One region of the Paenibacillus sp. O199 genome, then DNA from elsewhere that is predicted to be linked to it. Evidence: predicted binding sites of a transcription regulator. Region 1 holds the regulator's gene; each other region holds the start of a gene.

Region 1 (7,536 bases):
CTGCAAAAATCGGAGGTACTGTCCCATGTTTAGAACACTAATGAAATCCAAAATTCACCGGGCAACCGTTACGGAAGCAAACCTGAACTATGTGGGTAGCATTACCATAGATGAAGATCTAATGGAAACTTCCGATCTAATGGAAAATGAGAAAGTGCAAATTGTGAATAACAACAATGGTGCACGTCTGGAAACCTATGTCATTCCAGGCCCACGTGGAAGTGGAGTTATCTGTTTGAATGGAGCAGCAGCTCGCCTGGTACAGCCTGGAGATACCGTCATTATCATTTCATATGCAATGATGTCTCAAGAAGAGGCAAATAATCACAAGCCTACCGTTGTATTTGTGGATGGACAGAACAAACCTGTGCAAACGATGAAACACGAAGTTCATGCGACGATTATGTAATCGACTGGTAAGGGGAATGAAATCGACCCATTCTACAAAAAATGAGTACAGGTCACTGCACTAATCCATTTTTTCAAGGGTGGGGATGCATCGATGTTCCAGCATGTTTTCGCAGAAATGAACGACATGTTAGATGAAATTATCAAGCGCTACCCTTCTGCTGAAGGCCTAAGCAAACAGGAATTGCTGCAAAAGTGGAATTTGCTGAAGCGGATGAGTGACGGGATGATTGATGAGTGGCTGATGTTTGAAGAAAAAATGAGCCAGGTGAGGGAAAGGGAACTGGATAAGCCTGCTTCCCTTGAACCTGAACAGGAAGCTGTTACCGCACTGCCAGAACTGCATTTGGAGTGTTTCAGTCGCGGTCAGGGATATTTCAAACTGCAAATGTACCCGCAGGCGATTATGCAATTTTCTAGGGTTGTGACCGACTATCCGGAAAGTGCATTGACTCGTTTTTACCTGGCTCTTGCTCATCTCAACCTGGAACAAACCGAGGAAGCAGGAATACACTTGCAGCGGATCATGCATCTGAACGGTTCGCCGAGATTGAAAGGGTTGGTATGTAACGTCCTGGGCTGTATCGAGGCCAAGCTCGCGAATCCTGAAGGTGCATGTTCATTATTTGCGCAGGCGCTTCAGTATGACCCATCGTTGACCGAACCGCTGTATAACATGGAAGCTTGTCGTTTAAACAGCGGAAAATTGCAATATGCAAATCAGCTGACTGCCTTAAATTAGGGCTATTCGGCGGCATTAAGACGGTGTTCCCTCCTCTGGCATAGCGGCGGGGACACCGCCTTTTTTGTCAGTTAATTTTCAAACGCCCTTTTTTTTGCTATGCTGTAACATAGACTGGAATGGAAGGGACCGTACATTGCAATGAAATTTGCCGTATTGGATTTCGAAACAACCGGCACGCAGTCCGACGGTGAGATTATACAGGCCGGACTTGCCATCATAGATCATGACTACAGCATAACTCAAATATATAGTTCTTATGTGAACCCAGGTGTACCGATTCCTCCGTTTATTACGGGGTTAACTGGTATTACCGATGAAGATGTGGCGGATGCTCCCTCATTGGAAGAGATGATGATGGAGATGGTTCCGCTGCTTGATGATGTGGTTCTTGTTGGACACAATGTTGCTTTTGATTTTCATTTTCTTCAAAATGCACTCGATCGATGCGGTTATCTGCCATTTACCGGACGGATCCTGGATACGATTGATTTCCTGAAGATCTCGTTCCCGTCACTGGGCTCTTATCAACTCGGTTATGTGTCTTCGGAATTCGGATTTCAGCATGACCGTCCTCATCAGGCAGACAGTGATGCTCTTGCAACAGCTTTTGTATTACTGAAGTGTCTCGATGAGCTGCGTGCATTGCCTCTAATCACGATTCAGCGCCTCAGTGACCTGTTTGCACCGGAAGACAGTGACTTGGGTTGGTTCTTCGATGGAATGCGTTCTGAGAAGGAAGCAGAGCCTATTCAGGATCTGGATGGTCATACGTATTACCGCCAGCTTGCCCTGAACGTGAGTGACTGGACCGATATAGGCTCACCACGTGATGAGCGAGAGGGTAATCCGCTGGAAGGCGTGAGTTTTGAGCAGTTTATGGATCAGGTTAGAGATAACCTGAAGGAGACGCTGGACCATTATGAGGAGCGTGAGGCGCAAACTCAAATGTTCAGCAGTGTACGACAAGCTTTGGATGAGGAGAAACATCTCTTAATCGAAGCTGGGACAGGTACGGGCAAATCACTTGGTTATTTGCTGCCTGCCATCTATGAAAGTGTAAAACAGGAACAGAAAGTGATGGTCAGCACACATACCATCAACCTGCAGGAGCAATTGAGAGAGCGGGATATTCCTATGCTGACCCAAGTGGTTCCGTTCCCGTTCAAGGCAGCGGTGTTCAAAGGACGTGGGCACTATCTGTGTCTGCGTAAGTTTGAGCATAAAATCAATAAACGTGAATTTGCTACACCGAAAGAGGATTATTTTACAGCGGCTCAGATGATTGTCTGGCTTACTCAGACGGAGACTGGAGACGACGAGGAGCTTAATCTAAGCGGGCGCGGAGGAGACTTCTGGGAGACGGTACAAAGTGAGTCTGAGTCCTGTCTTGGACGTTCCTGTCCTTGGTTCCGCAAATGTTTCTATCACCGGGCCAAACATGAAGCCGGGCTTTCCGATATCGTCATTACGAATCATTCGAAATTGTTTACGGATGTCAAAGCAGCACATCAGCTGCTGCCAGCCTACGAAAGTCTCGTCATTGATGAAGCACATCATCTGGAGGACGTAGCAGGTAAGCACCTTGGTCTTCATATGAAATATTTCACGTTGGTTCATACACTGACCCGACTATTTAAAGATAGCCGAAATGGCCAACTGCCTATGCTGCGTTCTCAATTGTCGGGTCATGAAAATTCGGTACAGTGGGGCTCCATGATTGATCAGATGTTCCCGCTTGCTGTCGAAGTTAAAGAGATGTGGGATCGACTAAGCGATGCATTGTTCGGACTGCTGCCTGAACGCAGCGATGCTTCTCCAGGCGAGACAGGACAATTCTCACTTAGACTGAAGTCTTCACAAAAACCAGCCAAATGGCAGGAATTGCAGGACGCTGAAAACCAAATTTATGTCACCCTAGGCGATTTGATTCGTAAAGGCGACAAGCTGCTGCTTGAAGTGAAAGAAGATCAGGACGATTATCAGTCCGATAGTCTGATTACGGATATCTCAGGTCTGCTCAAGGATTTGGCAACGATTAAGGATAATCTGCGTTTCTTCATGCGGATGGATGATGCCAATACCGTGTACTGGATGGAGGCCAGCGGCCAGTTCCGCAGTAAATCACTGCAACTCTATGCTGTTCCTGTCGATGTCAGTGCACAATTGAAGGATATGTTCTTTGATAAAAAGAAAAGCGTTGTGCTTACATCGGCTACGCTCTCCGTTGACAAGTCATTTCAATTCATGATCGAACAGCTGGGTTTGCAGGAAGCTGCCGACAATAACCGTCTGTTAACGTCGATGCTACCTTCACCGTTCAATTATCGAGAACAGGCGCTGCTTGTCATTCCGCGTGATTTCCCAAGCGTGAAGGGCAGTGTAGGCGATGCCCACTTTGTGGATATGCTCGTGCACTCGCTTGCGGAAACGGCTATTGCGACTCGTGGACGCATGATGGTGTTGTTCACCTCCTACCGCATGCTGCGACAGGTCTATGACCCGCTTAAGGAGGCCTTGTCAGGCAACGATATCTCTTTGCTTGGGCAAGGGGTGGACAGCGGCAGCCGTTCCAAGCTTACACGTCGGTTCCAAGATGCTAAAGCAACGGTGCTACTTGGCACAAGCAGCTTTTGGGAAGGCGTGGACATTCCGGGAGAGGCTCTGACCTGCCTTGCAATTGTCAGACTGCCGTTCCAGCCACCGAATCATCCATTAGTGGAAGCGAAGAGCGAGCTTTTGCAGCAGCAGAAGAAAAACCCGTTTATGAAGCTATCCGTGCCACAAGCCGTCATCCGTTTCAAACAGGGATTTGGCAGACTGGTTCGTACAGGCAAAGACAGAGGCATTGTGATTGTATACGATACACGCGTTATTGAAGCGTATTATGGCAAGTACTTTTTATATTCATTACCTGGTCCCAAAATGGAGCACATGCTTACAGAGCAGATAGTTCCACGCATTTCGGAATGGCTCGAGAGACCAACCGAAGAGCAACAATAACAGATACGCTCTGTAGCTTCCATTATTGCAAGACGCCAGTGATTGGCGGTAAAATTGAGTAATATCATGTATTCGTTTCATGGATATGCGAGTAAAGCGATTAAAGCAATTATCCATTATATAACAAGGAGCATCCTGTTTAATTCAGTAATCATTTTGCATCGTTTTAGACAGGGTGCTCATCTTTTCATCTATCTATCGTGGCCTTGGTAAGGGGGAGCAATGAATGAAATCAGATAAAATTTCGGAAGCCGTGGTGCGTAGATTACCTGTTTACTTGCGTTATTTGAATGAACTGCATCAGCGGGAAGTCAATACGGTTTCTTCACAAGAACTTGGACTGAGGCTGGATTTGAATCCGGCCCAGATTCGTAAAGACTTGGCTTACTTTGGTGACTTTGGTCGTAAAGGGATTGGATATGACGTTTCATATCTCATTGAGAAAATCCGCCATATTTTAAAAATAGACCAGCAGATCAATGTAGCTCTTGTCGGAGCAGGTAATTTGGGACATGCCTTGTCCAATTACAATGCCTATCTCAAAGACAACATGAAGATCGTCGCTGTATTTGATGCCTACGGTCCGAAAATTGGGAGTCAAATCAACAGTTTGACGGTACAACCGATGAATGAATTAACGGATTCGGTCAAAAAAGATAACATTCGTATAGGTATTATCACGGTTCCGGATACGGAAGCCCAAAATGTTGCAGATCAGCTGATTGAGTCAGGAATTGAAGCGATTCTGAACTTTGCGCCAACGATCCTGAAGACCCCGCCGCATATTCGCATTCATCATGCTGATTTTACGACGGATCTACTTAGCCTGGCTTATTACTTGGAGAATGGAAAGGACGACGAGGAAGATGACGACAAATAGATGGGTAATTCACAACGGCAAATTTGCCGTGAGTGAAGGTACGAATTGGAACGTGGTTCAAGGTCTTATGGTTGTTGAGAATGACAAGATTGTGCATATTGGTGAGACATTGCCGGAAGGAGACGAAAGCCTGACAAAGGTGGACGGAAAAGGACTGTTCTTCTTGCCGGGTCTGATCAATACGCATGGTCACGCGGCCATGTCGCTCCTCAGAGGCCATGGAGACGATCTGGCGTTACAAGTATGGTTGCAGGAGAAAATGTGGCCAATGGAAGCCAAAATGACGTCTGAAGACGTATATTGGGGCACATCACTTTCCGTGCTTGAAATGTTGAAGGGTGGAACAACAGCTTTCCTAGATATGTATGATCATATGGATCAGGTTGCGAAAGTGGTGGAACAATCCGGCGTTCGGGCTGCTCTGGCACGTGGGGTAATCGGGCTTTGCTCAGAAGAAGAACAACTGCGCAAGCTCGAAGAGTCCGCAGCATTTGCCCGTCAATGGAATGGACAAGCAGACGGAAGAATTACAACCGTAATCTCTCCGCACGCCCCTTACACTTGCCCTCCGGATTACATAGAGAAGCTGGTACAGGTTGCTCATGATCTGAATCTGCCTTTGCATACGCATATGTCTGAAACGCTTCGCGAAGTGGAACAGAACGTGGCTGATTACGGACTGCGTCCAGTCGCACATCTGGAGAAGCTAGGATTTTTTTCCCGTCCATCTCTGGTTGCACATGCGGTACATCTGAATGATGAAGAGATCGAGATTCTCGCAAAGCATGATGTAGCAGTTTCCCACAATCCAGGCAGTAACCTGAAATTGGCTTCGGGTGTTGCGCGTGTGCCTGATCTGTTGAAAGCAGGCGTGACTGTGTCTCTGGGAACAGACGGACCAGCCAGTAACAATAACCTGGATATGTTTGAAGAGATGAGATTGGCTGCGTTGATTCACAAAGGTGTGTCCGGTGACCCTACTGCAGTGCCGGCAGGGGAAGCGCTTCTGCTTGGAACTTCGTATGGTGCTAAATCCATATTCCTGAACAATACAGGCGCTCTGCAAGTTGGCATGAAGGCTGACTTCATCGCGTTGAACATCGAACAGGCCCATTTCTATCCGCATACGGATCTGATTTCCCATACGGTCTACTCGGCTTCGGCCAAAGATGTGGAGCATGTGTGGGTGGATGGTAAACAAGTGGTTAAACATGGCGAATGTCTTACGATGGATGAAGAGCGCATTCTGCGTGAGTCTCAGCTGGCATTTGACAGTTTGCTTGCCCGTTAATTACAAGGACAGCATCGTCATAGGGAAAGGAAGTTCGGCTTTTGAAGAAAAAAAAGAAGTGGATATGGATTTCGCTGCTGCTCCTGGTTCTGATTCTGTTTGGACTTCAGCGTTATTATGTCTATGTTACCCAGGATCAGCGCAAGGAAGAGGCGTTGGCCATACAGGCGGCCCAGGAACAGCTGGGGATTACGTCCCACGAAGAGCTGCGTAAGTATGTCTGGGGGCAGAAAGACGGCGGAGACAACATATACTGGACCCTGATTGGCAAAAATAAGGATAACCAGGATGTCATGGTGTGGATCAAGTTTGATGAGAATAACAAACCCGTGACGGGAACCAATGCAGTACACGGTGAACTGTTAAAGAACGGCATGAATGAAGCTCAGATTCGAAATCGGTTCAGCTCTGAAGTTCCCGGTGGGGAGATCAAACGAATCATGCCAGGCGTTGTGAATGGAATCTATGTATGGCAAGTGTATTATAATGATGATACTCACAACTATTATCGGTTTTACCGCTTCAGTAACGGGGAACAGGTGGATCTGGTCTATACGATCCCAAATAGCTAGAATTAGCATAAATACTATCGTCCAAAAGAATACATTAAAGAACCGGCAGACGGAAACCCGACTGGTCCGGTTCTTTGGCGTACTTTGTTGATCATTTTGGATTTGAATAGTTAAAATTAATAATTTATTCATATTTTCGCCTTAGATATTGTATATACGATGTGATATACTCAAATATGTATTCAAGGATACATCATACACAAATAAATCCTGTTAGGCACATCACAGGACATTACGTACACATATTCATATTCTTGCCTACAAGTTATAGGATGGGCCAAAATTTAGGAGGGGTAACTCACTTGAAGATAAAAGTATTGCCTATTGCTCTGACTGCCGTCATTTCAGCCGTTGTGTTGTTTGGAGGTTGGTTTGTGTATCGTCATGTGGCTGTGCAAAGCCCAATTGAAAAAATGGTTACCCAGTACGATGGAGTCAATGATGTTCAATTAACTATTAACCGCAATGATGTACAGTTGAAACTCGATCTGCAGCCGGATGTTGATCTGGGCAGGTTGGTACAATATATTCACAAAGAAGGACAAACCTTGATTGGCACTCGTTCGTTGAAGCTGGATGTCGTGGATCATTCCAACGAAGCATTAGAGAGCTGGTGGGGAAGCGCGATGTTTACCGTAGC
Region 2 (7,536 bases), on a different contig from region 1:
GTATGCATCAGTGGAAAGAAGAGAACGGAACAGATAACATCGGAAGGGATTTTGTTCGTGATTATAATGACAAGGAATGGATTGAGTACAGCAAAGCCACTTATGTATATGATGCTTCACTGCGTACACCGATGGCTTACGGCATCCTCAATTTCAAGGATAAACCATCTGCCGAAGCATTTGTTGCCGAGCAGGGTGTAGGAACGATTATGACCGCTGAAGACCTCGCCTCCCACGACTGGAAACAAAACACAGAGACGATGGATATGATGGGGGAGCATGGGCATTCCGAGGAGGGAATGGGTGAAGGCGTGCATGAAGAAACACAGGGAGAAAGCGAATCAACGGAAGAATCAGGCCACAAGTAATGACCAATGAAGATGGTGATGCATGATGGGAGATATGGTACAAGTCGTCCGACGAGAAATGAAAATGGGATTTCGCAACCCATGGTCATATTCATTTTTGATTCTTTTCTGCGTGTTTAGTCTGAGTTTGTTAATCATCAATTCTCAGAATTTTGTAGCAGGATACTCTGGCACTACAGGTTCCATGTTAAATCTTATTCTTTATCTGTTGCCGCTGATGACCCTCTTTCTGGGCTCGTTCTCGTTGACTTCTGAAAAGGAAGAGGGCAGCTGGCAGCTGTTGTCCACTTACCCCATCGGCACGATGTCTTTTATTGTTGGCAAATATCTGGGGCTGTCGGTTGTATTAATGACGATAGTTACATTCGGATATGGCCTGATGGGACTTCTTAGCGGATGGGTGGGTAGCCCTTTAGATGTTAAGACATATCTTTTGTTTCTGGTATTCTCCTGCGGACTGGTGTTGCTATTTCTGACTATTGCACTGTTCATCGGTTCGTTATCCAAAAATCGCTGGCAAGCGTTAACGATATCGGTATCCGTTTGGTTTTTTGCTGTGATCGGGTGGCCCACGCTTCTAATTTCCGTGCTGGGACTCATGCCGTATCAGTGGGTAAAACCCTTACTCACCGTTCTAACCTTCATCAATCCGGCTGAGTTGGTACGTTTGTTTGTGGTGATCAAACTTGGCGGGGGCTCGATACTGGGACCTGAATATTATCAGTGGGTAGATTGGGTACATCCATCGAGCGGGAGCTGGATCTTTATGGGGATATGTCTGCTGTGGATTACATGTTCTATCGTGGCAGTATACGGGATATGGGAAAGGGGACGTTCCCATGGATAATGTGGAAACAGAGATTGTTGGACTGTGTAAATCCATAAAAAAACAACAGATTGTTGAAGATATATCCTTTCGCGTTTCTTCCGGTCATGTGCTTGCCTTATGCGGCGGAAATGGGGCCGGAAAAAGCACCGTTCTGCGTATGCTTGCAGGTATTCTTCAACCTACCTCGGGTGAAATCATTGTAAACAATATGCGCTGGTCCAAAGAACGAAAGCGATATTCGGAACAGATCGGATATATGCCGGATGATTATCATTTCAACCAGGGTTTGACGGCAGAGGAGGCGCTCCAGTTCTGGGCGGCGTTAAGGAAAGTGCCTAAAGCGCGAGTAACGGAAGTGCTAACCATGGTAGGCTTGGCCGATCAAAAAAAGAAACGGGTCACGACCTTTTCCAAAGGTATGCGGCAGCGTGTGTTATTTGCCCAGGCTCTGCTGTCCAAGCCTCCGCTGCTGATCATGGATGAGCCGACGAATGGACTGGACCCCTTCTGGATGCAGGAGTTTGCAAATCTGATAAAACAGATCAAGGAGGAAGGGCATATGGTTGTGTTCTCCACCCACCAGCTTGAGATCGCAGATGATGTTGCCGATCACATTGTTTTTATGAACCAAGGACGTAATGTGGGAGATGGCTCTACTGAGGACTTTCGTCAACAGTTCGGGTCGCTTCATGCTGCATTTCATCATAGTCTTGGCTAAAAATGAAGGTGAACTTATTGAAAAAAAATAGTGCGAAAATGAGTTTGAAAATGATACGTTTGTTTACCATCCTGATTGGAATGGCTGCTGTGCTGGTCGCTGCGTGGGCAATTTATCAGGGGACTTCATCATCTGAGCCCAAAATAACCGGTGCCATTGAAGCCGGTGCAACTGCTCCTGAATTCACTGCGGTTAATTCAGACGGAGAACAGGTGAAGCTCTCCGATTATCGGGGCAAAGTCGTCATGATTAACTTCTGGGCTTCATGGTGTACGCCCTGTGTGAGGGAAATGCCAATGATTAAGCAGATTGCTCAGACGTATCAAAACGATGTAGAGGCTCTGTTTGTCAACGTGGGGGAAGCGAAGGGCACCATTCGTGAATTTATGGAGAAACAGCAATTCGATTTCCCTGTTATCATTGATGTGACCGGAAAGGTCTCCGGTCTGTATCGTATCACCGGGTTGCCAGCGACCATGATCATAGATCAGGAAGGTATATTCAGTCACATTTTGCTCGGTGAGTTGACTAAGGATATTCCTTTGCAGCAATGGCTGGAGGAGACCGTACAGCAACGGAATTGAAGCTTTGCAGACTTATGAACAAAAAAAGTCGAGAAGTCGCTCACTATACGAGCGGCTTCTTTTGTTTTATTTTTCCCGAACATCTTGCAAGCATAGTAGAATTGAAAATCGCAATACCACGGTTGTGCCTAATGAATCAATAGCCCCTTTGGGTGCTTTTTATGCTTTTCACCGAGTTGTCAGAAAGAGTTGATCCTTTCTTGAACATTTAGGGACGAAGACGTGTCAGTGATTGAATTGCTAATTCACAAAGATATAATAATTTTAACTATTAGGTCCTGTTAAGTACTTTGGCCCTTCAGTATCAGGTAAAACACAGCTCGCCAACCCATGCTCAGTCCAATAACTATGTGTAGCAATGCACAATGATGGTGTGGTAAAGCTCCTTCGTCACTTACTTTGTGAAAAAATTCTCTTTGTACATACAACGATGGAGGAACGGTTTGTAGATAAACTCTGAACCAGTCTAGTGGGGCTTCTATCAACCTGATAAAGAACGCAGTCCAAGGGCTGACTGACCTAATAATTAAAAGATTCAAATCAGTACGAAAATCGAACAGAGTTTGAAAGGAGGCAGTAAACAATGGCAATCGATACGGTGATGTGGAGCAAGCTGGTGACAGGTATGACGCTGGGCTTCCACGCTATTTTTGCGACACTTGGCGTCGGTATACCTCTAATGATCGCAATTGCAGAATTCATGGGGATTCGCAAGAAGGACCCCCATTACACACTGATGGCGAAGAGGTGGTCAAGAGGGTTTGTCATTTCTGTGGCGGTTGGTGTGGTGACCGGTACAGCGATTTCACTGCAACTGGCCCTGGTGTGGCCGAATTTTATGAAACTGGCAGGCAATGTCATTGCACTCCCACTATTCATGGAAGTGTTTGCGTTCTTTTTTGAAGCCATTTTCCTGGGCATTTATTTGTATACCTGGGATCGATTCAAAAATCCGTACATTCACTGGCTGCTGACGATTCCAATCGTCACCGGTGCAGGTATGTCGGCTGTGTTTATTACGACGGTGAACGGCTTCATGAACCAGCCTGGAGGCTTTGTCATGGAAGCAGGCCAATTCACAGCGGTTAACCCAGTGGAGGCGATGCTGAATACGGCGACGTTCTCCAAGGTGTTTCATGTATTAAGCTCAGCATATTTGACAGGAGCTGCCCTGTTAGCCGGAATTGCAGCCTTCTCGCTGCTGAGAAAAGGGGCATCTGCATACCACAAAAAAGCCTTGAATCTCATGATGGCGGTGGTTCTGCTGTTCGGCTTACTGAACACGTTAGCGGGAGATGTGTCCGCCAAGTTTTTGGCCGAGCATCAGCCGGAGAAACTTGCAGCGGCAGAATGGCATTTTGAGACAGAAAGTGGCGCGGATTTGATTTTATTGGGATGGCTGAATGCAGAGCATGAAATTATAGGAGCTCTTCACCTGCCGAAACTGCTCAGCTTCCTGGCCTTTAGTGACTTTAATGCAGAGGTAACCGGACTGGAGGAGTTTCCGAAGGACGAATGGCCGCCGCTGCTCGTTCACTACCTGTTTGATTTAATGGCCGGAATCGGATTTACGCTGCTGGCTATTTCAGTTCTGTATTTCCTGTTTGTATTCTGGAAAAAGCGCAATGAGCTGAATAAGTGGCTGCTTGGGATCATAGCGCTAGGCGCACCGATGGCTTTTCTCGGAGTTGAGCTGGGCTGGTTCTATGCTGAACTGGGACGACAGCCGTGGATTATCCGAGGATATATGCGTGTGGAGGAAGCAGCCACTTCATCACCCAGCATCAGAATGATCTTTTTCTTCTTCCTGCTTCTCTACATCGTTCTGGGAGTCATGTGTGTTCTCGTACTAAGACGTTTGTTCAACAATAATCCGGCAGAAGTCGAGATGGAGAAATGGATGAAGGAGAAGCGCAATCCGTCTACAGAAAAGGGTGAGCGTACATGAGTTACGAACTGATTGGCATTTCGGTACTCTGGCTGTTCTTGTATGGCTATTTAATTGTTGCCTCCATTGATTTCGGGGCGGGTTTCTTTGCCTTTTATGCACGCTTGACGAAACAGGATCACCTGATTAATCGTCTGATCTCCCGTTATTTATCACCGGTATGGGAGATTACGAATGTATTTTTTGTCTTTTTCTACATTGGCATTGTTGGATTCTTTCCCGACACGGCTTATTATTACGGATCAGCGCTGCTCGTACCGGGAAGCATTGCGGTCATTTTGCTCGCCATTCGTGGGTCGTTTTATGCCTTTGAGAACTATGGTTCCAAAAATAACATCGTGTATCTGTTTCTATATGGAGCTTCGGGATTGCTGATTCCAGCTTCGCTATCAGTGGCGCTAACGCTGTCTGAAGGTGGTTTTATCGTGAAGCAAGGTTCGACGGTTTCTCTGGATTACTGGACGCTGTTTACCAATCCGTTATCATGGAGCATTGTTGGACTGGCGATTGTGTCCGTATTGTTCATTAGCAGCTCATTTCTAGCCTTTTATGCATCGCGGGCAGAGGATCACTCTGCATTGAAGCTGGTACGGACCTATGCCCTGTTCTGGAGCACACCGACGATCATCATCGCACTGACTGCATTTATTTATTTGGGACAGCACAATGAGCGACATTTTCAAAATATGATGGATTTATGGTGGTTGCTTGCACTTTCCGTTGCATTCTTCATGATTGCGATGTGGCTGATCTATAACGGACGCCGCTACGGATTAGCGTTTATATGTATCATGCTGCAATTTTTCTGTGCCTTTTTCGCTTACGGAATTGGTCAATATCCTTATATCCTTGATCCGTTCATTACAATTCAAAACAGTGTAACCTCACCAGCGATGGGCTTCGCACTGGTGGTTGTGTTTATCGGTGGCATGTGTATGTTGATTCCTTCCTTGATTCTGGTTTTCAAACTGTTTCTGTTTGATGCGGATTATGTAAAGGGAAAAAAATAAATTGAATTCATTATGCGATGTAAGGGAGTAATCTCACAGGTTCATAGAAAGGAGGAGAGCTTACATGAAGAGGAAAACAAGCCTGATCTCTCAACAAATGTCTGGGCAACGAAAACGACTCGTGCTCCTTGCAGTGATTTCACTTGCGCTGGGTGCAGCGATTGTAAGTCAGGCTGCGCTGCTTGCTGAAGCAGTACAACGGATTTTCGTGGAGAAGGCTTCCCTTTCGTCGGTCGTCATGCTGCTCGGGATACTCATGGCTGTCATGGTCGTACGTACAGGGCTGTCTTATGGGAACGGAAAAGTTGGTTTGCATATGGCTTCCAGTGCCAAGACGAATATGCGGGCAGCCGTGCTGAAAAATTTGACCCATGCGTCGATGCCATCAACCCTTCGTGGACAAACAGGCGGAAAGGTCAGTGTTGCTCTGGATGCTGTGGATGAGGCTGACAGTTATTTCAGTCTGTATATGCCGCGTATGATGGAGGCTGCCATCATTCCGATTCTGATTTTGGTGGTAACGTTTATGCAGCATGCCAATTCAGGCTTCATTATGCTGTTTACGGCCCCGTTTATCCCCTTGTTCATGATTTTGGTGGGACTGAAGACGAAGAACAAATCAGAGGAGAAATATGCGCAGCTGGCCGAGTTTTCCGGTACGTTCCTGGACTCTCTTCAAGGGCTGGTTTCGTTGAAAATATTTGGACGGGCTCACCGTCAGCAGCAGGAGATTGAACGCACCAGCCTGGGGTACCGCGATGCCACGATGGGCATTTTGCGGATTGCGTTTACCAATACGTTCATGCTGGAATCGATTGTAATGCTAAGCATCGGTATCGTCGCTCTTGAACTAGCAATCCAGCTGCTTGTATTCAAATCGATGTCGTTCCACACTGCGTTTCTCGTGCTGCTGCTCGTTCCCGAGTTCTACAGTCTGTTGAAAAATACGGGAACAGCTTTTCACAGCGGGCGAACAAGTATGGGAGCGGTTCGTAAGGTAGAGCAGATGCTTGAGGAAACAGCTGGGGAGAACAAATCGGCAGATAGCAAAGAAGGATTAGGTACATCCGATGGAATTGACGAGGTCGTTAACATGGAGCGGATTGAAAGGGAAAACGGGATAGGGATATTACAAATGCACCGTTCCAATGACGGTTCGATGCCGCCGTCCATTATATTGAACCATCTCCGATTTCATTATGCGCCCGAATCATTCGACCTTGAGACTGGTCGAGCACAGCTTGATCCGGGAGAACACATTGCCATTGTCGGCAAAAGCGGCTCAGGAAAAACGACGTTGCTACATCTCATTGCGGGTTTGCTGAAGCCAGAATCAGGAGAGGTACTGGTAAATGGACAACCCCTATCCGAATATGATGAGGCTGGATGGTTCGAACATGTGAGCTACATTACACAGCATCCGTATATTTTTGCAGGTACATTTGCTGAGAACATTGCGATTGGTGCGGGCCGGAACGTGTCCAGGACTGAAATTGAGCAGGCGGCTGAGGATGCCGGGCTTGCTGAAGTTGCTGCCCAATTGGAGCATGGCTTCGATACCTTGGTTGGTGAAGGAGGTCGAGGACTGTCTGGTGGGGAAAAGCAACGACTTGCTTTGGCAAGAGCTTTTTTGAAGCGGCCTTCCATCATATTGTTTGATGAACCTACGGTGGGACTGGATTTGCGCACGGAGCAGATACTGCAACGTTCCATTGCCACATTGGCAGATACCGCGACGATGATTACAGTGGCTCACCGATTATATACGATTCAACATGTCGATCGCATATTGTTTATGGACGATGGTGTGTTAGTGGATACGGGACGCCATGAAGAGCTTATGGCGCGTCTACCCCAGTATGCCGAGATGATTGATGTTCAACGAAAGGGGGGCTTGGCATGAATGAGCTAGCGATTTTGTCCAAAGCCATGATTCAGGAGCGCAAGGATATTATCCTTTCTATTCTAGGTGGGTTTATTGCGGGGATAGCAGGAGTGGCCCTCTTCTCGGCGAGCGGATATCTGATTTCGCAAACAGTCTTTGCGCCCCCGCTGTACACCTTAATTGTACTCACCTCG
Region 3 (7,536 bases), on a different contig from region 1:
ACCGAAATGTACATACTGTTCCAGAAATACGTACCAATCTTGGCATTTACCCAAGCCTCCACGTAGTTATTAAACACCCAAGTGGAGGGCAGACCGAACGGATTCAATGCAATTTCGTTGTTATCCTGCTTGAATGAAGAAAAGATTACGAATAAAAAGGGAAACAGAATCGCAAGTAGATACAACATTAACAAAACATGAGGTATACTGCCTTTTATGTTCTTTACCATCAATATTCCACCCTTTCGTTGCGTCTCGCCACCAGCAACTGATATACCGCGGTGAGCACAAGCGTCAGAGCAAAGATCAGAACCGCAATCGTATTGCCATAACCGTATTTAAAATTGGTAATCGCGTATTTGATCATATACGTGGCAAGCACTTCGGTAGAGCCTGCAGGTCCACCTTTGGTCATAACCAGAACAATATCAGCTGCTTTCATCGCCCCGGCAATGGATAACATGATGACGACGGAAATGATAGGTCTGATAAGTGGCAATGTAATTTTGAATGCTCTTTGTACGGCTGTTGCTCCATCGATGGCTGCCGCTTCATCCAGATCCTTGGGAATAGCCAGAATGGCCGCCAAAACCATGACAATATAGAATCCCGTCCACTGCCAAGCATTGGTTACGAGAATGGATATCATTGCGAACCGATTATCGGATAGCCAATAGACCGGCGAAATACCTACGGTTTCAAGTAACTGATTCAACAGGCCGATGTTAGGCTCATAGATGAATCCCCACAGAATACCGATGACTGCCGTTGACATAATGGACGGCAAAAAGACGGCTGTTTTGTACAATCCCTTCAATTTCTTTACATTCGCAATGAGCAGGGAAAACAGCACAATGAGAGGCACCTGGATCAAAACAGAAAATGCGATAAAGAAACCGTTATTGCGAGTTGAAATCCAAAAACGTTCATCTGTCAATGCTTTTGCATAGTTGGACAGTCCCACAAAACGCGGCTCTGCGGATACACCGTTCCAACTGGTCAGACTGTAATAGAGTGAACTGCCGATAGGATACAGGAAAAACATGATAAACAAGATCAGTGCCGGCAACACAAACAACGTATAGATCAGCGGGCTGCGGAGTGAAGTATTCATGATCTACCTCCTTCAGTGACTTCAACTTCTTATGCTCATATATAGAGCAGATTCCTCAGCAGTGTAATTCTTTAGATAGGACCAAGGGTTTTACCCCGGCAGTGTTCCAACCGGGGTAAACCAGCATGGTGTTAGCAGGTACGTTTCTTTGCTTGATAGATCGCTTATTCTACTGAAGCATTAGCCTCTTCCTGAACCTTTTGCAATTCTTCGGCCATTTTCTCTGGCGTAGTCTGTCCACCAACCAGCTTCTGAATTTGCAGGTTGCCGATCTCTGTCGTAACATCAGCTTGAACGAGTGCATCAAACGCCGGGAAAGAAGTCTGCGATGCATTCAGAACAGCTACGATTTCTTTCATTAAATCGTCGGTGATGCTGTCAGTCAGCACTTTTTCATCCAGTTTCATCGCTGGTAACACACCGTCTTCTACGAGCCCACGTACTTGCATATCTTCGTTGTAGAAGTTTTTGATAAAGGCTTTAACAGCCGCCAACTTCTGCGGGTCATCCGCAGCCGCTGCAGAGAAACCGTATCCATTATTGACATCACGCATCAGGGCTGTCTGATCTCCTACACCGTTCTCTACCGGAGGCATATTGAAGAAACCAACTTTGCCAATGAGCGACTCCCCGCTCTGTCCTTCCTTGAATACAGACGATTTCCACGTTCCGTCATACATCAGAATCGCTTCACCGCTCGTAAATTGAGTTGTATATTCAGCATATTCATAACCAAGCTCGCCTTTTTTGAAGTAACCTTTATCCACCCATTCCTTATGCTTCGCGAATCCTGCGACAACGCCTGGATCAGTCCACTTGGCTTCGCCTGTAGCAAACTTCGCCGTAATATCAGGTCCAGCGTAACGGGACCACAGATGGTTCGTTAACATGAGTGGAACCCAGCCTGCTTTGGAAGCAGAAGCAAGTGGCACCTTGCCATCAGCCTTGATCTCAGCGAGCATATTATCCAGCTCAGCCATTGTTGAAGGCGCTTTCCAACCTTTTTGCGTAAAATACTCTTTATTGTAGAAGAATCCTTCACCCGATCCCCCAATAGGCAGTCCGTACACTTTGCCTTCATAGGTGAATGGTTCAAGCGATGAAAATTGGTCCTGAATGCCCAGCTCTTGCAAGATCGGCGTGAGATCCAACAACATGCCTTCTTTAGCATATACTTTGGAGTCTGGACTACCGAACAATTCGAAGATATCCGGCGGATTGCCTGCTGCCATCTCACCACGAAGTTTCTCCTTACGGTTTACATCGGATTCAACTCCGTCCAGTGTAAAGGTCAGGTTGGGTACTTCGCTCTCCACTTTGGCCACAACGTCCTGCAGAATGGCCAGCCTTTTTTGTTTGTCGGCACCCACCTGAGTGTGACGGAGAAGCATCTCAACCGGTTCCTTGCTTGGCTCCGCAGGCGTATTGCCTGCTCCCTGTTGTGGTTCGTTAGTTGAGCTCGAACAACCTGCCAATGTCCATGATGTGATAAGCAATAATGAAAGCAGTAATGTCATTCCTTTTTTCATTCGTATGACCCCCCTCAAGATATTGAGCATTTGGCTTTACACTCTGATTATAAAAAGTTGTAGCTTACATCGTAAGGATGACAATTCATCAATGGAGGGATAAAATCCTTCACTGGACAAATAATCTTGCATTTACAATTGATAACAGCAAAAAAACAGCCCCTGCGAAACATGTTCGCAAAGACTGCTTGGTTGGAAGATCTGTATATAAATGTTTACTTATTGGAGCAAGTCATGCCCGCTGTTTCCGTACGACCTTGTTCAATCAGGCGATACGCACGCTCTACTTCCTCATCACTTGGAGAAGGAACTCCATCGAGCGGATAGGCTTTCCCCAGCGCCTGCCATTTGTAAATACCCATCTGATGATAAGGCAGAATTTCGAACTTCTCGACTCCATTTAGCGTTCCAATAAACCGCCCCAGATTGAGCAAGTCCTCTTCCTCATTGTGAATCCCTGGCACATACACGTGGCGAATCCACATTTTTCGTCCATTGTCCGATAACCATTGTGCGGTGCGCAATGTTCTCTCGTTGGATTTGCCTGTCAGCTTGATATGTTTCTCATCATTGATGTGCTTCAGATCCAACAAAACCAGGTCCGTGTTATCTAACAATTCATGAATCCGATCCGGTTCATTGAAACCGTTGCTGTCCAGCGTAGTATGCAATCCCCAGCGGCGTTTCGCCTCTTTGAAAACTTCGGCTACAAAATGAGCCTGTAATGTTGGCTCCCCGCCGGATACCGTAAGTCCTCCGCCGGAACTGCGATAGTAGGACAGGTATGGCTCGATTTCAGCCAATACCTCCTCCACGCTCATTTCCCTGCCACCATCCAGTGCCCATGTATCCGGATTGTGACAATACTGGCATTTGAGCAGACATCCCTGCATAAAAAGCACGAAGCGGATGCCTGGGCCGTCAACCGTCCCGAAAGTTTCGAGTGAATGAATATGTCCATTAACCATGCTGCCTCTTCCTTTCTTTATCGCATCCGCTGTGCGTTTAATATAGAGGTTCTATTCCTTTGAACCGTTGAGTTAAGCCCAAGTTACATCGAACCGTGGAAGGTCCGGTTAATGACATCGAGTTGTTGCTCACGTGTCAGTTTGATGAAGTTAACCGCGTAACCGGATACCCGTACTGTCAGCTGCGGGTAGTTTTCCGGGTGATCCATCGCGTCAATCAACTGCTGGCGATCAAATACGTTCACGTTCAGATGGTGTGCCCCTTGACCAAAATAACCGTCCATCATGGCAACCAGATTGGATTTACGTGTGTCTGACTCTTTTCCGAGTGCTTTAGGCACGATGGAGAATGTGTTAGAGATCCCGTCAAGGCTGTGTTCGTACGGCAATTTGGCTACTGAGCCAAGGGATGCCAGTGCACCTTTTTTGTCCCGACCATGCATTGGATTCGCTCCTGGTGCAAACGGTTCGCCTGCTTTACGGCCATCCGGTGTTGTACCTGTTTTCTTGCCGTACACTACGTTCGATGTGATCGTCAGTACAGACTGTGTTGGGATCGCATTACGATACGCTTTGTGTTTACGAATCATGCCCATGAAGCTTTCCACCAGTTCAACTGCGATACTATCGACACTGTCTTCATTGTTACCGTAACAAGGGAAGTCGCCTTCAATTTCAAAATCAATTGCTATGCCTTGTTCGTTGCGGATCGGTTTGACTTTCGCATACTTGATGGCACTCAGAGAGTCTGCTGCAACCGAGAGGCCAGCAATACCACAAGCCATCGTACGTACGATGTCGCGGTCATGCAGGGCCATTTCAATACGCTCATAGCTGTATTTGTCATGCATGTAGTGAATGACGTTGAGTGAGTTCATATACAGTTTGGCGAGCCATTCCATCATCGGTTTGAAACGTTTCATAACTTCATTGTACTCCAGCACTTCGCTTGTGATCGCCGGATATTCAGGTCCAACTTGTGCTCCCGATTTCTCATCACGACCGCCGTTGATTGCATACAGCAATGCTTTTGCCAGGTTCGCACGAGCACCGAAGAACTGCATTTGTTTCCCGATCTTCATCGCAGATACACAGCAAGCAATACCATAATCTTCTCCATAGATCGGACGCATCAGATCATCATTTTCATACTGGATGGAGCTCGTTTCGATGGATACTTTCGTACAGTATTGTTTGAACGCTTCCGGAAGCTTGGTGGACCAAAGTACAGTAAGATTCGGCTCAGGTGCAGGACCAAGGTTGTTCAAAGTGTGCAGGAAACGGAAGCTGCTTTTCGTAACACGGGTTTCTCCATTTACGGACATGCCACCGATGGATTCAGTTACCCATGTTGGGTCTCCACTGAACAATTCATTATAATCCGGCGTACGCAGGAATTTGACGATCCGCAGTTTCATAACAAAATGGTCAACCAGTTCTTGAGCCTGTTCTTCAGTTAGCAAGCCTTCTTGCAAGTCACGTTCAATGTAAATATCAAGGAACGAAGAAACACGTCCGAGCGACATCGCCGCACCATTTTGCTCTTTAATCGCAGCCAGGTAACCGAAGTAGAGCCATTGGAACGCTTCTTTTGCGGTTGTGGCTGGCAAAGAAATATCGAAACCATGCATTTCACCCAGTTGTTTCAACTCTTGCAATGCACGAATCTGTTCGGACAGTTCTTCGCGGAGGCGAATGACATCTTCATCAATCACATCGACTTCAAGTGCATTCAGCTCACCTTTTTTACCTCGAATCAGGAAGTCCACGCCGTACAGAGCTACCCGGCGATAGTCACCGATGATCCGGCCACGGCCGTAAGCATCAGGCAGACCGGTAATAATCCCTGCTTTACGTGCTGCACGCATTTCAGATGTATAAGCATCAAATACGCCCTGGTTATGTGTTTTACGGATGTTCGTAAATATATCAATGACGCCTTGAGGCATTTCAAAACCATAAGCTTCACAAGCATCAATCATCATGCGAATTCCACCGAATGGCTGAATGGAACGTTTGAATGGAGCATCTGTTTGAACACCAACAATCTGTTCTTTGGATTTATCCAGATAACCTGGTTGGTGAGAAACAATCGTTGCTGGCGTGTTTACGTCAACATCAAGTACCCCGCCGTTATCGCGCTCTTTTTTGGTCAAATCGGATACGATATCCCATAACTCTTTCGTATTCTGAGTTGCACCTGCAAGAAATGCTTCGTCGCCATAGTAAGGTGATAAGTTGCGTGCCAGAAAATCATTCACATCTACGGATTTCGTCCATGTTCCTTTGGTAAAGTTTCTCCAGCCTGTTTGTTGTTTGACATCTTTTTCGATCACCGACATAGTAATCCCTCCACAAATTTGGATTTCCGGACACATGACAGGATGCTTCACTCGTCTCATCTGTGCCCAGAGCCGCGATTAATGTGATAAATTTCACATGTGAGCCGGAACATGTTCTCTCTACTTGGGAACCGGAACCGCGGATGAATGTTTTTCTTACATTTTCAGTATACGTCTTCGTTCTTTCATCATCTGTGATTTTTATCACAAAGTTTGTGACCATCCTCACTCCACCTGTGCTGTGTCATGGTGAACCCTGCAAATTCACACTTAGCCACTGCGCGGACAGAACAACTTCCGATCGCTGTTATCCCCGGATTTTTTTGATTTTATTTTTCAAAGGGTAAAATACGGGGATAGAGGCGAACGCTTCGCTTCTTCAGTTTTTTCTGCCCTCTCCGTTATGGTATGAATACCTGGTTCAAAAAGTAACATCACGGATTCCGTGTAACCTCTTTTAAAAAAGACAACTGCAAAGATTACGTTTTACCTTTTTTTACTGGAAAGACGGCAATCGGGGCTCCCCTTTCGGGGAACCCTGACTATCTGCCTTAATCCTGCTGTTGTGCTTTAGTTGTTATTCAAACTTGCCATAGAATGCGTTGCGATACACATCTGCCAGTTCAGTCACTAGCGGCAGTTTTGGATTGGCTGTTGTACATTGGTCCTCGAATGCGCGGTCTGCCAGATAATCGACATGTGCCTCAAAGTCTTTGGCATCGAATCCGATTTCCTGGAACGACTCTTCAATACCCAATGTTTTGTTCAGTTTGCGAATGGCATTAATGAGGCTGGTAACCCCTTCTTCTGTCGTACGTGCAGGCAATCCCAGAATGCGGGCAATTTCCGCATAACGCTCATCTGCAACAAAGTGCGAATATTTCGGGAACGATGCAAACTTCGTCGGTTTTTTCGCATTGTAACGAATGACGTGTGGCATCAGGATCGCATTGGTACGTCCATGTGCGGTGTGGTACTGACCGCCCCATTTGTGTGCCAAGCTGTGGTTAATGCCCAGGAACGCGTTGGCAAAAGCCATACCGGCAATCGTTGAAGCGTTATGCATTTTCTCACGAGCCAATTTGTCACCTTGCAGCGCTGATTGCTCGAGGTATTGGAATACCAGTTGAATCGCTTTGATCGCGAGTCCATCCGTGTAATCATTCGCCATGACGGATACATATGCTTCAATGGCGTGAGTCAATACGTCCATACCTGTATCCGCAACAGCGGTTTTAGGCAGAGAGTATACGAATTCCGGGTCTACAATGGCTACGTCTGGTGTTAACTCGTAGTCTGCCAGTGGATATTTCGTATTGCCTTGATTTTTATCTGTAATAACTGCGAACGATGTTACTTCCGAACCTGTGCCCGAAGTTGTCGGGATCGCTACGAATTTCGCTTTCACGCCAAGACGTGGATATTTGTAGATCCGTTTGCGGATATCCATGAATTTTTGCTTCAAATCATTGAAATCCGTGTCAGGATATTCATAGAACAGCCACATCGCTTTGGCAGCATCCATCGGTGATCCCCCGCCGAGAGCGATAATGCAGTCTGGCTGGAAGCGGCGCATCATTTCC
Region 4 (7,536 bases), on a different contig from region 1:
TGGTGTTATAGATGTCACCGATGGCGCCGTGTGTGGATGGCGAATTCACGATAATCCGTCCGGTTTGCAGGCGATCTGCGAATTTGCTAATGACTTCTTCGTTCGTCGAATGAATAACAGAGGAGTGACCCATGCCGCCAAAAGCAACCACTTCTGCTGCACGCTCAATCCCTTCAGCTGCCGTTTTCACTTTGTAACAAGCCAGTACCGGGCTTAGTTTTTCAGCCGACAACGGGAATTTTGTACCTACGCCTTCAATCTCGGCTACAAGAATTTTGGTGTTAGCAGGGACCTCGATGCCGCACATTTGCGCAATGCTCACTGCAGATTGACCAACAATCGCCGGGTTCACCGCACATTTCTCAGCATTAATCGCACCTGCGGTCAGTTTCGCTGCCTCATCCTTGTTGACGAAGTAACAGCCGTTCGCGATCATTTTCTTTTTCACCTGATCGAAGATCGGTTCTTCGATGATGACTGCTTGCTCGGAAGCACAAATCATGCCGTTATCGAACGATTTGGACAAAATCAGATCCGTTACTGCTTGATTGATATCTGCGCTTTTCTCAATGAAGCAAGGTACGTTCCCTGGCCCTACGCCCAGTGCTGGTTTACCACAGCTGTATGCCGCCCGTACCATACCTGATCCGCCTGTTGCCAGAATGAGCGCCACATCATTATGATTCATCAGTGCGTTTGTGCGATCCATGGAAGGATCATCAATCCACTGGATACAATCCGCTGGAGCACCATGCTTCACTGCAGCATCAAGCAGGATTTTGGCTGCTTCCCGGCTACAGTTCTGTGCAGATGGGTGGAAACCGAAGATGATTGGGTTACGCGTTTTGATGGAAATCAGTGCTTTGAACATCGTGGTGGATGTCGGATTCGTTACCGGGGTAATCCCCATGATGATGCCGACAGGCTCCGCAATTTTCTGGAAGCTTTCGTACTCGTTATCTTCGATAACCCCTACTGTTTTGTCATATTTTATGCTATGATACACATATTCTGTTGCAAATATATTTTTGGTGATTTTATCCTCATACACACCCCGGCCTGTTTCTTCCACGGCCATTTTGGCGAGCATCATATGTTTGTCCAGACCTGCCAGCGCCATCGCTTGCACGATTCGGTCAATCTGTTTCTGATCCATGGACATGAATGCTGCATGTGCTTTATTCGCTTTGTCAATTAACGTTTGAATATACTGACCTGCTGTCGGTTCTTTTACTGGGGCGACTTCGTTCTTTACAGCCATCTCCCTCATCCTCCTAAAGGTTCGTATTGGTTTGTCTCTCTTCTTTACATTCACATCGTACCATGGGGAAAGAGTTAATTATGTGATTTTTTTCACAAAGTATAACAAATTTAATTTAAGTTTTTTAGTGTCTCTCACTTAGCCATTTACACTTCCTATTTAAACTATAGGGCTGTCAGATTCATCCTCTCCTTTCGAAAGTGAATTTAATCACAATGTTTGAAATTTCGCCATTTTTGCCCCCTTTCCACGCCCCTCAAACGGCAAGATAAGGTATATACTGAACTTAAAAATTGAACCACCGCAATTTGTACCGTCCTTCCCGGCCGAGAGATGACCCTGATCAGGACGGCAACGGTTTGCGGCGAACCACGGGGGCCAGTCCAAGCTGCAGAAGGCCGTCCGATGGACACAAAGGGGAGATAGACTTATGAGAGAACAACTGAGTGTACTGGAAAAACGAGGAAATACCAACTGTTTCTCGGAAGCGAATTTCAACCATCTGCTCGTAACGATGAAGGACAGAACCTATCCGGAAGGAACCCATCTGTATTGGGAGGGGGATGTCTCTGACAAACTTTATTATATGAAACGAGGCCGTGCTCAGATCACCAAATCCACGGATGAAGGCAAGGAATTGATTATGTACATGTATCAAGCCGGTGATATGATTGGGCAGGCTGATCCGTTCTTCGGATCGAAACACAGCTTTTCGGCGGAAGTGCTGGAGGATAGTGAGATCGGCGTACTGGAGCATAAAGACCTGGAAATGCTGATCTGCCAACACTGTGACTTTGCGATCGACTTTATGAAATGGATGGGTATCCATCACCGGTTAACCCAAACCAAATTCCGTGATCTGATGTTATATGGCAAACCGGGCGCACTCTGCTCCACGCTGATTCGATTGTCCAATTCCTACGGCGAGCCCCATGGAGAGCATGTCATGATTCATAAAAAAATAACACACACGGATCTGTCCAATATGATTGGAGCGACCCGTGAAAGTGTCAACCGCATGTTAAGCGATTTGCGTAAAAAAGACGCCATTGAATACGATAACGGCATGATTGTCATCAAGGATCTGCACATGCTCCAGGGCATCTGTCACTGTGAATTATGTCCTAACGAGATTTGCCGAATCTGACGCTTTTCCCATCTTGTAAAACTTTTGATACGCAAATGAAAAAAGCCCATCTTCTATAACGAAGATTGGGCTTTTGTTATGCTTAAGATACAGTAGTCAACTCGAGCTTTACTGCATCACGTGGATTCAATTTCATGTCCAAACCGTTTTCCATCAGTTCCTTATCATTCACCATGATCATCCAGCGTTGGTTCATCCGGGGAATTACATTTTCAACGGAAACAACGAATTTGTTGTTCTCCGACATTCTTACAATCCCACTGGACTTCAATACATCACGCACAGTACATTCCTGAACATACACCCCGGCATATTGACGATTGAGATTTGGCATAATATTTCCACCGCTCACCTTGAGTAATGTTGTTTGGTAAACAACATCGTCTCCCCCACTGTCAGCGGCTTTTACATATATGATCACTTCATCTTTGACATGAAGCTCCATGTCCCAATTTTCCGGGTCAATATCCTTGCCATTCAGTTTGACCGCCCAGCTAAGTGAGGAGTCCAGAGAAACTTCCCCCACGGATTGGATCCGCTTGCCATCTGCTGTAAAATCGACAAGTCCACTGTTCAATAGTGCTTTCTTGAGCGTCAGACCTTCACTAAAATCTCTCTTAATGGACTTCGTTGCGTCAGGCAAAAAAGTACTGCCATCCACTGCCACAGTAATAGTATTCTGCGATTCGGTCTCTTTGACGATTGGCTGTTCGGAAGGCTGTGTCTCGCTACACCCGGCTAATATAACCAGAATAAGCAGACATATACCTATGTAACCGGGGATTCTCTTCTTCATGTAGGTAACACCACCCTGCGTAAAATCATTCACCCTGTTGTCCATAACCTCTATTATGGCACAAAATTCATGCAAAAAAAGTGTCAATGCCGTTACTTTTCATCCAGCAGCGTCCATAACTGGTTTGTACAACACAAAGAGCCTGCAAGCAGGCCCTTTGGCTCCTAATTATTATTAAGGTCTATTAAGTAGCATGTTTACTGAACACAAGCCTGCATGTAGGTACGGCCTCCGTCTCCATCCTTCAGATACGGGTTGAGCCCAAAGAACTGTTCCTCCGACACATAGACGCCTGTCAGCAAACGCCCTTCAAGTAATCCACCATCCACCTGTACACAGAACGAAGGTGCATCCACATATTCCTGGTAGAGCGGAATCTGACCCGATGATTGGTGTACCTTGGATACCTTGCCTTGCTCGTGCAGCGGCCGTTCAGAGAAATAGGTAGGTACAATATAACGGGCAATCACATCCAGCTCTTGTACAGTGTAGAAGGTGTCATCACCCAGCCAAGGCGCAAGCATGCGGATCTTCTCATATTGTGACCATACAATCGCCTGAATCAGCATCTCCGCTTTAACAAAACGCCCTTCGCCCACATCCAGATACACACGTTCTTCATGAACGTTGGCTTCGGCCTGAACCCCGATGGAATCGGGTTGTCTCAGTTCACATCCAATACATTTCCAGCCTCTTGCTGTCTGAATCCATTTTTGCAGTACCGCCGGAGCCATTACCTGACCATTGCTATTCGTGGAATGAGTCTTCTCTCCTGCAACATCATCCTTAACCGACGGGGAATATGAGGTTCGTTTAAATAGCTCCGCAGCTTTTTTGTAGATTAAATGTACCTGGATGGATGCGCTCTCAAGTTCTGCAATATCTTGCTTGCCGTAGCGTACTTCACGGGATAAGCTTTCTTCTCTCATGACAAGTGGCCTCCTCGCTCCGGCCGCCTGCGGCCATTTTATTTACAATTATACTACAACTCGCGACAACATGTGCAGGACCCTTAAGACAAAAACTCCTGATTTCCACTGGAAATCAAGAGCCTTTATCCCATCAGTTCACTTAGTTTGAGCCGGGGAAGCTGTTACTACTCAACCCACTGCTCTGCCCAGTCTTGAATTTGATTCATAACGGGCTGTAGCGCCTTGCCTTTCTCTGTCAGTTCATATTCAATACGAACTGGCGTCTCCGGATAGACATGACGGATCAGAATTCCTTCGCTTTCCAGATCTTTCATCCGTTCTGACAACATCTTATCACTCATCGATGGAATCAGGTTGGAGATATCCTTGAACCGCTTCGAACCACTCATCAACGTTTGAATAATCAAACCGTTCCAGCGCTTACCCAAGAAAGAAAACGCCGTCTCAAAGCGCGGACACATCCGCAGATCTTGGCCTTCCACATTAATCACCTCTTTAGAGATCACTCAACTTACGTTTAGTTAGTATATTTCATAATAACATATTTAAGTCTCAAAGAAAACGTCTGCCGCTAAAAAGTTAAAATTTTAGGGGCATAACTCAACTTCGATGATACAACTCAGTATACATCACATGGGACAACGGAACCATGGGAAAATATCGTCTAACTCCCATGTAGCTATCTTACCCAAAAAGAACCCAGCTGCCACAGTCATACTTGACTTGGAGAAGGGTTCTTTGGTATATCGTTTATTTTATCCGTTCATACAGCCAATTTGCAGCTTAAACCAGCACGTTACCAAGTGATCTTACAGGCTCGCTGAAGCCAAATTCCGGCTTAACGTTGCGCGTAGGATATGCCCACTTCACTCCATTGCTGATCACTTTTAAAATTTCCGGATTGTAGAAGGTCGGGTATGTTTCATGACCTGGACGGAAATAGAAGATTTTTCCTGAACCACGGAGGAACGTGCATCCGCTTCGGAATACCTCTCCGCCTTGGAAATTACTTACAAACACCAGTTCATCCGGTACTGGAATATCGAAGAATTCTCCGTACATTTCTTCTTTTTCCAGAATGATCTTGCTATTGATTCCCTCGGCAATCGGATGGGACGGATTCACACACCAGATAATCTCCTGCTCATTAGCTTCACGCCATTTCAGATCACAACTTGTGCCCATCAGCGCTTTGAATGGCTTGGAGAAGTGACCAGAGTGCAGCACAATCAACCCCATACCATCCAGGACTCGCTGTGCAACCTTCTGTGTAATCTCGTCGCTCACACGCTCATGCGCCATATGTCCCCACCATATAAGCACATCTGTCGAATTCAGCACCTCATCACTTAATCCATGCTCAGGCTGATCCAGTGTTGCAGTGCGAATGGCAAAGCCTTCGCCTCCCAGCCCGTTTGCCAACGCCATGTGCAAACCGTCAGGGTAGACTTCTTTTACTTCATCATGAATTTTCTCATGGACAAATTCATTCCAAATGGTGACGTTAATCATATTCAATTTCCCCCTAGTGTAACTCTAAACCCACCACATATCTCCCAGCGGCTCTTCAATCAATACTTGTTGGAGATTTTGCACAGCTTTAGAGAATCCTTCTTCTACCGACATCAGACCATCTTCGTGTTCAATACTTACGACATAATCATATCCAACCAGACGCAGAGCACTAATAATATCAGCCCAAGTCTTGTTATCGTGACCATAACCGACCGAGCGGAATTGCCAAGCACGATCAAGCATGTTTGTATAATCCTGCATATCCGTTACACCATATTTGTTCACGTTAATTGGATCAATAGTTGTATCTTTCGCATGGAAGTGATGAATCGCGCCTTCACGTCCCAGAATGTGGATCGCTTGCACCGGATCAATACCTTGCCACCACATGTGGCTCGGGTCCAAGTTAGCGCCAATCACTTCGCCTGCTGCTTCACGCAATCTCAGCAAGGTAGCTGGTGTATGCACAGAGAATCCACCGTGCAGTTCCAGTCCCACTTTCACATTGTGATCTGCAGCGAATTTGCCCCACTCTGTCCAGTAAGGGATAACTTTGTTGTCCCATTGCCATTTAAGAACTTCCTGGAAGTCATTCGGCCATGGTGCAACAGGCCAGTTCGGATATTTGGCATCCTCATGGTCTCCCGGACAACCGGAGAATGTGTTTACAACAGGCACTTCCAGTTTCTCAGCCAGTTCTACCGTCTTAACGAAATCATCGTGGAATCCTTTCGCAATATCCTTTTGTGGATGAAGTGGGTTACCGTGACAGCTCAGTGCGCTGATGGTCAGACCGCGAGATTCTACTGCATTTTTGAAGTTTTTCAATGCTGTCGGGTTGCTCAGAAGCTCATCCGGTTTACAATGAGCATTCCCTGGATGTCCACCAGTTCCGATTTCTACTGCTTTCAAGCCTTTGGATGCAACATAGTCAAGTGCATCCTCCAATTTACGTCCTCCGAATAGTACCAAAAATACGCCGAGTTTCAAGTGCGATTCCTCCCTAGATTAAATATCATATTAATTGCTGGTTTTATGAACCATGAACTGCATAAATATACCGTTCAGATCACATGATTGTATCGTTATTGTGGAAAATCAAGAGCTTTTCTATCCTGAAAATAAACGTAAGAATACTGGTTATTTCATTGGAAATGACATCCGGTCGGTTTAGTCGAAATAAACCGCTCTGCCTGTCTGAGCAGACTCGTAGATCGCTTCAAGAATCTGAGTAACCACGATGGCTTGTTCAGGTTTTACAACTGGATCTTTGTCTTCTATGATCGCTTCAAGCCACATTCTAGCTTCACGATCCGCTTCATTTTCTGCACTACCGGAATAAAAAGCAACCCCGCCTGCATCCAGATCTACCTTAGTTTCAAACAGACGGCTGCGTTTCTCGCCATTGATACGCAGACCATCTTTCATATCCGCGCCACCTTCTGTTCCGCAAAGCAGTGATTTCGCTTCGCCGAACTCAGCTACGTTCAGCGCCCAGCTGGACTCGACGATAATTGTAGCCCCATTCTCCATCGTCACAAAGCCGAATGCAGAATCCTCTACCTTAAATTGTTCCGGGTCCCACGGACCAAAAGCATTGGCCGCATTCTCACGTTGACCCAGCTTGTGGAAAGTTGAGCCCATAACACTCTTCGGCTTGTAATTATCCATCAGCCAAAGAGTCAGGTCCAATGCATGCGTACCGATATCAATTAGCGGTCCTCCACCCTGCTTTTCCTCATCAAGGAACACACCCCAGGTAGGTACAGCACGGCGGCGAAGTGCAATCGCCTTACCGAAATAAATATCGCCCAGCTCGCCTTCTTCACACATTTGTTTCAGATATTGGCTGTCATTGCGGAATCGGTTCTGATACGCAATGGAC

What was found. Region 1 encodes Rex, which represses fermentation and respiration genes when NADH is low (regulators of the CRP and FNR family bind a similar motif). Its sites were predicted from a motif close to TTGTGAAATATTTCACAA; they were not measured.
Region 2: the regulator Rex is predicted to act here: its motif matches at 2,899-2,916, upstream of A6049_RS00860 (cytochrome ubiquinol oxidase subunit I).
Region 3: the regulator Rex is predicted to act here: its motif matches at 6,035-6,052, upstream of pflB (formate C-acetyltransferase).
Region 4: the regulator Rex is predicted to act here: its motif matches at 1,342-1,359, upstream of adhE (bifunctional acetaldehyde-CoA/alcohol dehydrogenase).

What each region holds. Positions count from the first base shown of each region.
Region 1 covers NZ_LGRP01000018.1:64,949-72,484, forward strand. The annotation lists gene panC (pantoate--beta-alanine ligase) at 1-33, shown strand, start outside; gene panD (aspartate 1-decarboxylase) at 26-409, shown strand; gene A6049_RS22520 (tetratricopeptide repeat protein) at 503-1,150, shown strand; gene dinG (ATP-dependent DNA helicase DinG) at 1,292-4,153, shown strand; gene A6049_RS22530 (redox-sensing transcriptional repressor Rex) at 4,380-5,033, shown strand; gene A6049_RS22535 (amidohydrolase) at 5,020-6,324, shown strand; gene A6049_RS22540 (cell wall elongation regulator TseB-like domain-containing protein) at 6,366-6,896, shown strand; gene A6049_RS22545 (hypothetical protein) at 7,199-7,536, shown strand, end outside.
Region 2 covers NZ_LGRP01000001.1:201,603-209,138, reverse strand. The annotation lists gene A6049_RS00880 (nitrous oxide reductase accessory protein NosL) at 1-368, shown strand, start outside; gene A6049_RS00875 (ABC transporter permease) at 394-1,215, shown strand; gene ccmA (heme ABC exporter ATP-binding protein CcmA) at 1,208-1,915, shown strand; gene A6049_RS00865 (TlpA family protein disulfide reductase) at 1,933-2,499, shown strand; gene A6049_RS00860 (cytochrome ubiquinol oxidase subunit I) at 3,083-4,447, shown strand; gene A6049_RS00855 (cytochrome d ubiquinol oxidase subunit II) at 4,444-5,457, shown strand; gene cydD (thiol reductant ABC exporter subunit CydD) at 5,522-7,360, shown strand; gene cydC (thiol reductant ABC exporter subunit CydC) at 7,357-7,536, shown strand, end outside.
Region 3 covers NZ_LGRP01000009.1:183,010-190,545, reverse strand. The annotation lists gene A6049_RS16315 (carbohydrate ABC transporter permease) at 1-230, opposite strand, end outside; gene A6049_RS16310 (carbohydrate ABC transporter permease) at 230-1,114, opposite strand; gene A6049_RS16305 (extracellular solute-binding protein) at 1,279-2,643, opposite strand; gene pflA (pyruvate formate-lyase-activating protein) at 2,859-3,611, opposite strand; gene pflB (formate C-acetyltransferase) at 3,695-5,953, opposite strand; gene adhE (bifunctional acetaldehyde-CoA/alcohol dehydrogenase) at 6,531-7,536, opposite strand, start outside.
Region 4 covers NZ_LGRP01000009.1:175,128-182,663, reverse strand. The annotation lists gene adhE (bifunctional acetaldehyde-CoA/alcohol dehydrogenase) at 1-1,261, opposite strand, end outside; gene A6049_RS16285 (Crp/Fnr family transcriptional regulator) at 1,692-2,408, shown strand; gene A6049_RS16280 (hypothetical protein) at 2,491-3,204, opposite strand; gene A6049_RS16275 (hypothetical protein) at 3,402-4,133, opposite strand; gene A6049_RS16270 (winged helix-turn-helix transcriptional regulator) at 4,301-4,597, opposite strand; gene A6049_RS16265 (ThuA domain-containing protein) at 4,920-5,648, opposite strand; gene A6049_RS16260 (sugar phosphate isomerase/epimerase family protein) at 5,673-6,641, opposite strand; gene A6049_RS16255 (Gfo/Idh/MocA family protein) at 6,822-7,536, opposite strand, start outside.